Regions from separate parts of the Arthrobacter sp. D2-10 genome, predicted to be linked through region 2. Evidence: predicted binding sites of a transcription regulator. Region 2 holds the regulator's gene; the other holds the start of a gene.
What was found. Region 2 encodes LexA, which represses DNA repair genes until DNA is damaged. Its sites were predicted from a motif close to TCGAACANNTGTTCGA; they were not measured.

Region 1 (6,745 bases), 310 kb from region 2:
TCGGCCAGAGCCGCCGATGACTCCTCGGTGAAGCTGCCGCTGATCTGCGGCCGCCCGTCAGGGATCACAGCGTTGGTTGTCGGGGCCGAGACAATGATGCCGTCGAGCACGATGGCGAACTGGTTCCTCGGGTCGCCGGAGCCGATCGCGAACAACCGCTCCGTGACCGAGCGGAAAGTTTCCGTTGCCTCATCGTTGAAGTCGATGTTGACGACCCACTCATTGAGGGTCTGGCCCTGCGAGCTGCGCGCCATGCCGTAGTCGGCGGAGTCGATCTCCGTACCGCGAACCTCGACCGGTCCGAGGATGTACTTGCCCTGCGTGTCCGGCTCACACGCAACCATGGGCTGGTCGGCCGGCGCGGGCTCCACCGCAGGCTGCAGGGCTTCGGGATTCGTGCAGTCCGTTGTCTCGAATTCCTGCATCAGTTCAGCGGTGATCCAGTTCGGATCACTCCCATCCGTGGGTTCCGCGCTGGGCGTCGGCAGCTGGTCTTCGGGCGTCGGCGTCTCAGCGGCCGGGGCAAGCCCGGGCCCGCCGAACAGGACCGGCCGGAACTCCATCTGCGCGGAAGCCTGGATCAGCTCCCGTGTTTCAGGTTCCGGGATGCCGGGGAGAGCAACAATGACGTTTCGACCGGACTGCGTGCTGATCTCGGCCTCGGCCACGCCGCTGCCGTCGACGCGCTGTCGAATGATTTCGACCGCTTGGTCAAGCTGCTCGGGGGTGATTTCGTCGCTACCCCCCTGAACCTGAGGCGCAAGGATCATCTGGGTACCACCCTCGAGATCGAGGGCCAGCTTTGGTGCCCAGCTGGCGCTACTCCACAGCGAGCCGCCGCCGAGCAGCAGCGCGAGGAGTGCAAAGACGACGCCGAGCCAGACGAGTGTGCGTCTGGCGGCGGAGCCTGGGCCGGTTCGTGCCATGGTGGGTGAATCCTTCGGGTGTTGGAGCGCGAGACTTGACGGAGCCTACATAGGGGCCGGGTCGCAGGTTACTGGTCTTTGTCGTTTCGGTCGCGGGAGTTTTCCCGGTTCAGTCGCTCGACGGTCTCTTCCGGGGTCTCCTCGCGTACCGGGCGCTGGTCATCCGTGGCCGGGTCCGTCAGTGAGGAGGCATCGTTCGGAACGGTACCTTCATCCTCGACCACCGGCTCAGGGGTGACAACCTTGGTCAGCGTCTGGGTATGGACCGTGGCCGTGACACCCGGCGAGATTTCAATGACGGCCTTGTTGTGTTCGTCATCGAGGGAAACGATGGTGCCGAACAAGCCGAAGTTGGTCATGACTTCGGTTCCCGAAACCATCTGGGTGCGCTGCTCGGCAACCTGCTGCTTCATCTTCCGTTGCTTGCGGAACATGGTGAAGATCAGGAAAGCCAGGGCCAACGGGAGCAGCAGGCTGAAGATGTCAAAGCCGCCGGTTGTCTGAGTGGTCTGGGCAACTACGTTTGCGAGCACAGAGAAGATCCGTTTCTATATTTGGTCGGCGCAGCGGGCCGCAACACATGCGGTTGCGACGCCGAATTCCGCGGCCACGCGCGGTCTGCAGGGGTACTGCCTTCAGGGTATCGACTCCGTGCCCCGTATTTCACAACGGTGAGACGGGACAGGAAACCGTGAACAGCGTTTCCGGCGATTTAGACCATGCGTGTGCCACACGTCATACCAGTCTACGGGGAACCCGGCGCAACTGACGCCTAGCCCTCGTTACGACTCCATTCCGTTTCGTTCTCCAGAGCGGTTCCCAGGGCGGGATCTTCCTGATAGACGGAGAACAGGTCCTCAGGCATGGCGGCAGCGACGGTTGGCGGCATGACCAGTCCGAGGTGTTCCCATGCAGCAGCCGTGGCAATACGTCCCCGGGGCGTTCGGCCGAGCATCCCTTCACGCACAAGATAGGGCTCGGCCACGGTTTCCACGGTCTCGGGCTCCTCACCTACCGCGATCGCGAGCGTGGAGAGGCCCACCGGTCCCCCGTTGAACTTCGTGATCAGGGCGGTCAGCACCGACCGGTCTAGCCGGTCAAGGCCCTTCGCGTCGACTTCGTACATGTCCAGGGCGGAACCGGCGCATCGTGCGTCTATGACGTCCACGCCGTGCACGAGTGCCCAGTCACGAACGCGGCGCAGCAACCGGTTCGCGATTCGGGGAGTGCCCCGCGATCGACCCGCAATCTCGGCAAAGGCCGCGGAGTTGACCCGCATGTCCATCATCATTGCCGAACGCCGGAGCACGAGTTCAAGCTCCGCGGTGGAGTAGAACTCAAGGTGCCCCGTGAACCCAAACCGGTCACGCAGGGGACCCGGAAGCAGCCCTGCCCGGGTAGTGGCCCCAACCAGCGTGAATGGCGGAAGTTCCAGCGGGATCGCGGTCGCCCCGGGGCCCTTGCCCACAACGATGTCGACCCGGAAGTCCTCCATGGCCATGTACAGCATTTCCTCGGCGGGGCGCGACATCCGGTGGATCTCGTCGAGGAACAGCACCTCACCTTCAGTGAGTGACGAGAGGATAGCCGCGAGATCCCCGGCGTGCTGGATCGCAGGACCGGAACTGATCCGCAGCGGGGCGTTCATTTCTGCTGCGATGATCATGGCGAGGGTGGTTTTTCCGAGTCCGGGCGGGCCGGACAGCAGCACATGGTCTGCGCTTCGACCGCGCATGCGCGACGCTTCAAGAACCAGGGACAACTGTCGGCGCACCCTCGCCTGGCCCACGAAGTCGTCGAGGTTCTTCGGCCGGAGGGCTGCCTCGACGGCCCGGTCCTCAGGATCGACCGAGGGCGAGACGAGAGGTTGTTCCTGATCTGCCGCCATCAGTTCACCGAGGCCCGTGCCGAGCTGCGCGCACCGTCCTGGCCGAGCCGGCGCAGGGTGAGCTTCAGGATGGCGCCGACGTCACCGGCAGCAGCGGTCTCCGGCGATTCCTTGACGGCTGCCTCTATGGCCGAGCCGGCGTCCTTCTCCGACCAACCGAGGCCCATCATGGCTGCGAGGACCTGCGACTGCCAGGCACCGGCTGAGGTTGCTGGTGAGTCAGCCTCGAGCGGAACAAGCTTGTCCGCGAGTTCGAGCACTATTCGCCGGGCCCCCTTGGGCCCGATGCCGGGAACCTTGCTGAAGGCCTTGTCATCACCCGACGACGCCGCGGTGCGGATGGCTGCCGGAGCATGCACGGCGAGGACAGCCAGCGCGAGCCTTGGGCCGACACCGCTGACCCCTAGCAGCGTTTCAAAGACCTCGCGCTCCTCCGGCTCGGTGAAACCGAACAGGGTCATCGAGTCCTCACGGACGATCATCGATGTGAAGACCTTGGCCTGGTTCCCGGGACGCAATGTTGAGAGGGTCTGGGGCGTTGCCTGCACCTGCATGCCGAACCCGTTGACGTCGAGGACAGCCGAGTGCAGGCCGACGTGGCTTACGGTCCCGGTCAGAGAGCTGATCATGCGTGCGGCTCCAGGTGCTGAGGATTGAAACGAATAACACCGAACATATCTACGAATCAGCGTACGGGCAGGCGGTGACTATTTCACGCCCGCCACACCGAAGCCGAGGCAGAGGCGGATTCGCATACGGGCGCTTAGCGCCGTCGTCGGGCTTTCGCTTCTGCTTCTGCCCACAGTCGTTGCGCTGCGGTCAGGCCGGAACCGCCTTGCGCACGGACGGACGACGACGAACCGGTTCGCCAGGCGTGCGTGATGGCCAGCGCCAGTGCGTCCGCCGCGTCGGCGGGGGTCGGTGCGGTGGAAAGCCGCAGGATCTTCGTGACCATCTTCGTCACCGCAGCCTTGTCTGACTGGCCGTTGCCGGTAACAGCGGCCTTGACCTCGGTGGGCGTGTGCAGTGCGACAGGAATCCCGCGGCGTGCAGCCGCAGCAATCACGACGCCGGATGCCTGCGCTGTACCCATCACGGTGCTCACGTTCAGTTGACTGAAGACACGTTCGACGGCGAGGACGTCCGGCGCATGGGTATCAAGCCACGTGTCGACCGACTCCGCAATCATGAGAAGCCGCCGGTCGAGCGTGTGGTCAGCGGGTGTGCCAACCACTCCGACGGCCACGAGCGTGGCCCGGCGGTTCGGTTCGACATCGACCACCGCCAACCCGCAGCGCGTGAGGCCAGGGTCGATACCCAGGACGCGCAAGGTCACCCGGAACGCTCCGGGACCGCCTGAGTGAGACTAATCGTCGCTCTCCAACTCGGCCATGACGTCTTCGCTGAGGTCGGCGTTCGAGTACACGTTCTGCACGTCGTCCAGCTCTTCGAGCGCGTCAACCAGCTTGAGGAACTTGCGTGCGGCATCGGCGTCGAGCTCCACCTGCATGGAGGGAACAAACTCGACCTCATCGGTCTCGTACTCGATACCTGCTTCCTCCAGGCCGGCAACGACGGCGCGCAGGTCGGACGGCTCGGAGTGAACGTCGAAGGAGTCCCCCGATTCCTTGACTTCCTCAGCGCCGGCGTCGAGGACTGCCATCAGAACATCGTCTTCGGACAGGTCCTTCTTCGGCAGCGAGACAACCCCCTTGCGTGCAAACAGGTACGCCACCGAACCAGGATCGGCAACGGTTCCGCCGTTGCGGGTGATGGCGACCCGGACCTCGGAGGCGGCACGGTTCTTGTTGTCCGTCAAGCACTCGATCAACAGGGCTGAGCCCTGGGGACCGCGCGCTTCGTAAATGATCTCCGAGTAATCGATGACCTCGCCGGTCAGGCCGGCGCCGCGCTTGATCGCGCGGTCGATGTTGTCGTTAGGAACAGAGGTCTTCTTGGCTTTCTGTACGGCGAGTTCCAGTGCAGGGTTGCCCGACAGGTCGGCTCCACCGGCACGGGCGGCAACCTCAATGTTCTTGATCAGCTTCGCGAAGGATTTTGCGCGTTTGGCATCGATCACGGCCTTCTTGTGTTTGGTGGTTGCCCATTTAGAGTGCCCCGACATGCTCTGCCCTTCTGGTAGCGATCATCGATAGGAAAAGCTCGTGGATGCGGTGCTCACCGGTGACCTCCGGATGGAAGCTGGTGGCAAGCAGGTTTCCCGAGCGAACTGCAACAATTCTAGCGATCGGCGGTGCGTGGCCCTTGCCGGCGTCCTGCTCAGCGCCGTGTTCGGCCGGCGGAGTATCAGGCGCCTCGACCTGCGCGAGGATCTTCACCGACTCTCCTACCTTTTCCACCCACGGCGCACGGATGAATACCGCGTGGACATCGTCGCCGTCTCCCGGCAGCTCGGCGAACGGCAGATCCGTCTCGAAGGATTCCCGCTGCCGGCCGAAGGCATTGCGGCGCACAACGATATCCAGCCCGCCGATGGTCTGCTGGGGACTGCCCTGCAGGTCCACCGAAGGATCCGCAATGGTGTCGGCCAGCATGATCATTCCGGCACAGGATCCGTAGACAGGAAACCCGTCACGAATGCGTTCACGGAGCGGCTCGGCAAGGTCGAAGGCGCGGGTCAGCTTGTCCATGGTAGTCGACTCGCCGCCGGGAATGATCAGGCCTTCGACCTGGTCCAGCTCGTCGGGACGCCGGACGGGCGAAGCGAGGCCTCCGAGGGATTCGATCACCCGGATGTGTTCGCGGACGTCACCCTGGACGGCGAGAACGCCCACGCGCAGCGCGGAGCCCTGAGGAGAATTGGTGGAAGTCACCGACCCATTCTAGTTTGGCCAGAGCCCTTCCCACCGAATCGATCACGACGCCGGCTCCTCCCGCCGCTGAGGTGCGCATGCCTAAGACGCTTGCAAACCGCGATAAGTTAGACATCATGTCTGTTCTGTCGAGCGTGAGCGTGCCCCTGGGCAAAACAGTGCGGGCGCTTTCCCGTTTACGGGGTGGCGGTTCTGCGTTCCCGGGTCTAGTAGTCGAGCGGATCGACCCCGGTTTCATGGCGCGAGCGCTACGCAACCTCCCCCACGGGGTCATCGTCGTGAGTGGGACCAATGGCAAGACCACCACTACCAAGATGGTCGTTGAGCTCCTCGAAGGCCAGGGCCTGAACGTCTTCACCAACCGGACCGGCAGCAACTTCACCCGCGGGGTCGCCGCTGCACTCCTGGGCGACGTCGACTGGCGGGGCCGTCTGAAGGCCGACGTCGCCGTCCTCGAACTGGACGAGGCCCACGCGGTCCACTTCGTGAACCTGGTTCCGCCGACGCACTGCCTGCTGCTCAACGTCCTGCGCGACCAGCTGGACCGCTTCGGTGAGATCGACAAGACAACCCGGCTGCTTGAGCAGATCGCGGTGAAAACCACCGGCACCGTCGTCCTGAACCGGGAGGACCCGCGGGTCGCCTCCATCGCATCCTCGGTCCGGTCGGCATCGGTGGCCTACTTCGGCCTGAACGAATCGTTGCGTTCGACCTTCCCCAGCGATGATGACCTGCGCGGCGCCACCGGCACCGCTCCGGCCTCGAGTCTTCCGGCCGACGTCGTGCTTGAGTCTGTGAACTCGAACACCGCGACGTTCTCGATGGACGGCGAGACGAGCACAGTCGAGCTGAGCCTGCGCGGCGTCTACAACATCTTCAACGCCGCGGCTGCGCTGGCGATGGCGCGAATCATCCTGGGTGGTAACGCGAAACGCGCAGAGATGCTCAGTTCGCTGGCAGCGGTTGAGCCTGCCTTCGGCCGCGGTGAATCGCTCGTTGTAGACGGTCAGCCCCTCGAACTCGTCCTCGTGAAGAATCCGAGCGGTTTCCGGCTGGGCCTGAAATCATTCGATGCCGCCGGGTACGCGACCATGATC
Region 2 (6,745 bases):
GTAACCCGCATACGGTCGTCGCCCTCGCCGAAATTGCCGAACTGCGCGCAACTCGCCTCTTTGACGCCCCCGTCGTGAACCCTGTGCCGCCGAACGGTACCAACGTCGAATTCGTGGTCCCGCATGATCCCCTGATGCACGACGGCGTGGGCCAGGTCAGCATGCGCGTCCACGAGCGCGGTGTAGGAGAAACGCTGTCCTGCGGCACCGGTGCCTGCGCGGCGGCGGTTGCCACCCGTTTCTGGGCCGGCGAGGATGCCCCGGACATCTGGAGCGTTACCGTCCCGGGCGGGACCGTGGGCGTGCGATTCGCGCCCAGCGTCGGTGGCTCGGAGCACGTGCACCTCAGCGGGCCGGCTGTCCTGGTGGCCAACGGGGTCTTCGCCTAACCGTCGTGCGCGTCAGCGGCTGCGTTTGACACGCAGAACGCGGAAGGATTTCGCGGTCGCTGCACGATCGACGTCGTACCCGGCTGGAAGCTCTGTGCCCAACCATCGCTGCAATGAATCGGCTCCCAGGTTCTTCTGCACTACGAGCCACGCGGTTCCGCCCGGTGCAAGGCGCGGAAGCCACTGCAGGAGCAGCTCGTGCAGGGCCTCCTTGCCGATGCGGATCGGAGGATTAGACCAGATCGTGTCAAAGGAGATGTCCGGGTCGACGTCGTCGGGCAAGGTAGCGGTGAGGTTGCCCAGGCCCAGCCGGCGGGCATTTTCTTGTGTCAGCTCCAGCGAGCGCTCGTTGACATCGACCGCGACGACGTTCGCGTCAGGCGCCTGAATCGCCATGGTGAGGGCGATCGGCCCCCACCCGCAGCCAATATCAAGCAGATTGGCACCCCGAGGGGACGGCACCTCCGACAGCAGGATGGCCGTGCCCTTGTCCACCCCATCAGGGCTGAAGATGCCGCCTGACGTCACCAGTTCCCGTTCCTTGCCGGCAAGGGTCACCCGCAGCGGACGGCGGCGATCCGGTCCGGAGGGGGCGGCGCTGAAGTAGTGCTGCGAATCCATAGTGTTCAAGCCTAATGCGCATGGCGAAGGCCAGGTGTCTCAGAAGACGGGCTGCCACTCTTCGCGCTCAGAGAATCTTCCCCACACAGCTGCGGCAACGGACTACCATGGAAAGACACTTACCAAGGGAGAGTATGACCACACATCACGGAGCGTCGGCGACGCCCGAGCCGGAGATGGGCCCGGATGAGATTCAGGCCGTCATCGACCGGATCCTTGCCAAGGACCCCGCATCGTCCAGCGCTAGCAGCGCACCCCGCCGTTTCGGCAGCGGGCCCCAGAGCCGGGCACAGGCGCTGTCGGACCTCGACGAGGAGCACACCGAGTATGACGGTGAGCAGCAGGACCTCGAGGAGCGGCGTGCATTGCGGCGCGTGGCAGGCCTGTCCACGGAACTCGAGGACGTCACCGAGGTCGAGTACCGGCAGCTGCGTCTCGAACGCGTCGTCCTTGCAGGCATCTGGACTGAAGGCACCTTAGAGGAAGCCGAAAACTCCCTGCGGGAACTCGCTGCGCTGGCAGAGACGGCGGGATCGGAAGTGCTTGACGGCATCATCCAGCGACGCTTGAAGCCTGACCCGGGCACGTTCCTGGGGGCCGGTAAGGCCGAGGAGCTGAAGAGCATTGTGATGGCAACCGGCGCGGATACCGTTATCGTCGACAGCGAACTGGCGCCATCCCAACGCCGCGGACTGGAAGATGTCGTCAAGGTCAAGGTGATCGACCGGACGGCCCTGATCCTCGACATCTTCGCCCAGCATGCGAAGTCCCGTGAGGGTAAGGCGCAAGTGGAGCTCGCGCAGCTTGAGTACCTCCTTCCGCGGCTGCGTGGGTGGGGTGAATCGATGTCCCGCCAGGCCGGTGGCCAGGTCGGTGGTGCCGGAGCAGGCATGGGCTCCCGTGGTCCCGGTGAAACCAAGATCGAACTGGACAGGCGTAAGATCCGCACCCGAATGGCCAAGCTCCGGCGCGAAATCGCAGGGATGAAGCCGGCGCGTGAGACCAAGCGAGCCAACCGCCGTCGTCATGAGGTTCCGTCCGTGGCCATTGCCGGGTACACCAACGCGGGTAAGTCTTCGTTGCTGAACCGGTTGACGGACGCCGGCGTCCTGGTGGAAAACGCGCTCTTCGCAACCCTGGATCCAACCATCCGCCGGGCTCAGACGCCGGATGGGCTTGAGTTCACTCTTGCGGACACCGTCGGATTCGTCCGGTCTCTTCCTACCCAGCTGGTTGAGGCCTTCCGGTCGACGCTCGAGGAGGTCGCTGACGCTGACCTGATCCTTCACGTCGTTGATGCCTCGCACCCCGACCCTGAGGGTCAGATCGCTGCGGTCAGGGAAGTTCTGACCGAGGTCGACGCCCGCAAGGTGCCGGAGATCGTCGTCCTCAACAAGGCCGACGCTGCGGATCCTTTCGTCCTGGAACGCCTTCGGCAGCGGGAACCGCGGCACGCTATCGTATCGGCCCGCACCGGTCAGGGAATCGACGAGCTGCTGCACCTGATCAGCCAGGCGATTCCGCGTCCCAGCGTGAAGCTGACCCTGTTGGTGCCCTACCAGCGCGGCGAGATCGTCAGCCGGTTGCACCAACCAGATGCGGAAATCCTCCGTCTGGAGCACGTCGAAGACGGTACAGAGGTTGAGGTCATGGTCAGGGAGGGCCTGGCCGCAGAATTGGAGCCGTTCGTCAAGCATGGCTAAGGGGAACGTAAGTCCCCTTCAATTGCTCGATTCCGTCGTGGAAGCGATGGGCGGACAGCAGCGCAGCGGGCAGCATGAGATGGTGCGTCATGTCGAGGAAGCTATCGACAGCGGCACCCACCTACTGGTGCAGGCCGGCACCGGAACGGGTAAGTCACTGGCCTATCTCCTGCCGCTCATTGCGCACGCGGTCAAGAGCGACACGACCTCCGTTGTATCAACGGCGACCCTGGCACTGCAGGCGCAAATCGTCAATCGCGACCTTCCCCGGCTCCTTGACACCCTGCAGGGAGCCCTGCCCCGGCCGGTGAATGTGGCTCTGCTCAAAGGCCGAAGCAATTACGTCTGCAAGCACAAGACTGCGGGGGGCTTTCCCGACGAGGACGACTCCGGCGCCTTGTTCTCCCTGGACGGAGACGCCGCTTCACCGCATCCGTCGGCCGGCCCCAGTACACCGCTGGGCCGTGAGATTGTCCGGTTGCGGGAGTGGGCTGAGGAGACGGACACCGGGGACCGGGATGAACTTCTTCCCGGCGTGAGCGACCGCGCCTGGCGCCAGGTCTCCGTGTCGAGCATGGAGTGTCTCGGAGCGCAGAAGTGCCCGGTCGCTGAGGAATGCTTCAGTGAGCGGGCGCGGGAGAAGGCCGGGCAGGCGGACATCGTCATCACCAATCACGCTCTGCTGGCGATCAACGCATTCGAGGGGCTTGCAGTACTGCCCGAGCATGATGTGGTGGTCATCGATGAGGCGCATGAATTACACGACCGCGTCACCTCGGCCGTATCCGGTCAGCTGTCAGGGGCTCTGATCGGGGCGGCCTCGTCCGCAGCGAGGCGTCATCTGAGCGCCAGCACGGACACCCTGCAGGCGGCACAAGCGGCCTTCGAGCTGGCCTTCGACGCCCAGCCCACCGGGCTGATGGCCGGCGGCCTCAGCGAGCAGCAGGAACTCGCCCTCGTCCAGCTGCGGGAAGCCTGCCGCCTGGCACTCTCCGAGTCGAGTTCGGACGGGGCGGCCCAGTCGGCCGACGGCGGACGCCAAATGGCCCGTTCCCGCCTGCTGATGCTGCTGGAGCTATCCGAGCGGATGGTTGCAGCAGGCGGCGCGGGTGAAGTGCTCTGGGCCCATCGACCGAGCACCTTCACGCCCGGCTCGGGCTATTCCTCCGCGGATGATTCTTCGCCGGCGACAATCAGCATCGCCCCTCTTTCAGTTGCCGGCCGGCTGAGGCGCGGCCTGTTCGAGGACCATACAGTCGTTCTCACCTCCGCGACCCTGGCCATCGGCTCCGAGTTCGGGCCTGTTGCCGGTTCTTTGGGGCTAACGGGAGAGGGCGCTCCTTCGTGGACCGGCGTCGACGTCGGCAGCCCGTTCGACTATGCCCGGCAGGGAGTTCTGTACGTTGCCAAGGACCTGCCGAAACCCGGCAGGGGGACCTCGGAGGAACAGCTGAACGAACTCGTTGCCCTCATCACGGCTTCCCGCGGCGGAGCGCTCGGATTGTTCTCGTCCCGTCGCGCCGCGGAGGAGGCAGCCGACGCTCTGCGCACGCGGGTGGACGTCGAGATACTGTGCCAGGGAGAATCCTCCATGTCGGCACTGGTTAAGCAGTTCTCCGAAGAACCGGACACCTGCCTATTCGGCACTATGTCACTGTGGCAGGGCGTTGATGTGCCCGGAAGTTCCTGCAGGCTGGTGACGATCGACCGTATACCTTTCCCCCGGCCGGACGATCCGCTGATGACTGCCCGGACGCGGGCAGTTGCCAAGTCGGGAGGAAACGGGTTCATGCACGTCTCGGCTACGCATGCGGCCGTCCGCCTCGCTCAGGGTGCCGGCCGCCTGATCCGGGCGCACGACGACCGGGGGATGGTGGCCATTTTGGATTCCCGTCTTGCAACGGCCGGCTATGGGGGCTTCCTGCGATCCGCACTGCCGCCTTTCTGGCCGACGACCGACAGGGCAACGGCACTCGCCGTTCTCTCCCGGCTGGCCGCGACGCACGCCGCCTAGGTCCAGGGCTGCCGGAGCGGCCGGTCAGAGGGCGCGCATCACCGATACGACTTTGCCCATGATCGTGGCGTGGTCCCCAAGAATCGGCTCATAGCTGGTGTTCTGCGGCAGAAGCCAGGTATGGCCGTCCCGCTGCCGAAAGGTCTTCACGGTCGCCTCGTCGTCCAGCAGCGCTGCCACCACGTCACCGTTCTCGGCGTTGCTCTGCTTGCGGACCACCACCCAGTCCCCGTCGCAGATAGCGGCGTCGATCATGGAGTCGCCGGAGACGCGCAGCATGAAGAGGTCCCCATGGCCGACGAGTTGCCGGGGGAGAGGCATGACGTCCTCCACTACCTGGTCCGCCAGGATCGGGCCGCCTGCGGCGATGCGTCCGACCATCGGAACCATGGCCGCGTCAACAGCAGACGCCGCCGGTTCTTCCATCGAGCCGGAGTCGGGCAGCACACGCGATGAACTCTCTCCCAGGGTGAGGGGAAGAAGTATCTCCATTGCCCGGGGCCGCTTTGGATCGCGCCGGATATAACCCATGCGCTCAAGCTGGGCCAGCTGGTGAGTCACGCTCGACAGGCTGGCGAGACCGACGGTGTCTCCGATTTCCCTCATGGATGGCGGGTAGCCGTGTGCAGCCACGCTGCGCTGGATTGTTTCGAGGATTTTCGTTTGCCGGGCTGTCATTCCCTTGGGCGTGGCCCTGCCCCGCGGCCGTCCGCGTCCGCGCTTGACGTCGGTCGGCGGTACCTCCGTGATGTCCCCTGCCGCGTTGAGATCTGCCACGAGAATGCATCCCTTCCCTCCGGCGGGACCCGGCCCTCCGGCTCTCCAACCTGTTTTGTCAGTGGTGGGTGATGAGCTGGTCTTCGAAAGCGGCCGCGCCCTCACCCTTTCCAGCAACGCTAGGGGAGAGGGAACGTCTTTTCAAACATTTGTTCGAGCGAGTCTCGACAATATTAGTTCAAAGATGCTAAGAATAAACCCAGAGGAATAGAACACAGGTTCGAATAAAGCTTGTGGGACTCCGCACAAGAAGAAAGGTGGACGCCATGTCGACGCTCCATTTTGCAGGATCAGCTCCTTCGCTTAGCTTCAACATCGCTTCCCGTCCCGGGGCCGGCAAGCCAGTTCGCCTGCACCTGACGCGCCGTGGGTGGATCGTGCTGGTAGCCGTGCCGCTTGCTCTCCTTGCCGCAGCTGCGCTCATTGTCGGCTCATTCTTCACCTCGCAGGCTCAGGCCACCGGCGTTGGCGGCGCCGTCTCGGACACCGTGCGGGTCAACGTCGCCTCCGGAGAGACCCTCTGGGCGTTGGCAGCCGAATATGCACCCGAACGGGATCCACGTGCGGTTGTCCAGGAGATCGTCGAGCTCAATGCTCTGGCATCCTCAACCGTGCAGGCTGGCCAGTCCCTGCATATTCCAGTGGACGCCCCGTAGCCCAGGCAGACATGCTTCGCGCAGGTGGGGTGACGTAACCGGCGTAACACGGCAACAGGTCGCACGGTGCGATTCTGCGTTGCGGATCGAGCGGCCTTAAACTCGGGTAGTGACCGATCAGCTTGAACGCCTCAGCCGCCTGCCGATTCGAGAGAACCTGAGGGGCCTCCGGCCATACGGAGCTCCCCAGATCGATGTTCCGATCCTGCTGAATGTCAACGAGAACACCCATGGCGTCCCGGAAGACGTCCGCGTTGCAATAGTCGAAGCGGTACAAGAGGCAGTAGCTGGCCTCAATCGCTACCCGGATAGGGAGTTCACCCTCCTGCGGGCGCACCTGGCCATGTACCTCGGTCACGGCCTTGGTCCAGACAACATCTGGGCGGCCAACGGGTCCAATGAAGTTTTGCAGCACATATTGCTTGCCTTCGGCGGACCGGGGCGAAAGGCCATCGGCTTCCCGCCCACTTACTCGATGTACCCGTTGCTCGCCGGATCCACCGGCACCGAGTATCTGACGGGCGCCAGGGGAGACAGCTTCAACCTCGATGCGCAGTCGACCGCGGAGGAGGTTGCTGCTACTGG

Region 1: the regulator LexA is predicted to act here: its motif matches at 3,483-3,498, upstream of ruvA (Holliday junction branch migration protein RuvA).

What each region holds. Positions count from the first base shown of each region.
Region 1 covers NZ_CP096431.1:1,672,634-1,679,378, reverse strand. Annotated here, with positions in the region: gene secD (protein translocase subunit SecD) at 1-926, opposite strand, end outside; gene M1D74_RS07830 (preprotein translocase subunit YajC) at 995-1,459, opposite strand; gene ruvB (Holliday junction branch migration DNA helicase RuvB) at 1,699-2,814, opposite strand; gene ruvA (Holliday junction branch migration protein RuvA) at 2,814-3,443, opposite strand; gene ruvC (crossover junction endodeoxyribonuclease RuvC) at 3,578-4,150, opposite strand; gene M1D74_RS07810 (YebC/PmpR family DNA-binding transcriptional regulator) at 4,181-4,939, opposite strand; gene pdxT (pyridoxal 5'-phosphate synthase glutaminase subunit PdxT) at 4,923-5,648, opposite strand; gene M1D74_RS07800 (MurT ligase domain-containing protein) at 5,774-6,745, shown strand, end outside.
Region 2 covers NZ_CP096431.1:1,359,266-1,366,010, forward strand. Annotated here, with positions in the region: gene dapF (diaminopimelate epimerase) at 1-389, shown strand, start outside; gene M1D74_RS06335 (class I SAM-dependent methyltransferase) at 402-1,010, opposite strand; gene hflX (GTPase HflX) at 1,145-2,713, shown strand; gene M1D74_RS06345 (ATP-dependent DNA helicase) at 2,706-4,727, shown strand; gene lexA (transcriptional repressor LexA) at 4,752-5,405, opposite strand; gene M1D74_RS06355 (LysM peptidoglycan-binding domain-containing protein) at 5,771-6,160, shown strand; gene M1D74_RS06360 (histidinol-phosphate transaminase) at 6,270-6,745, shown strand, end outside.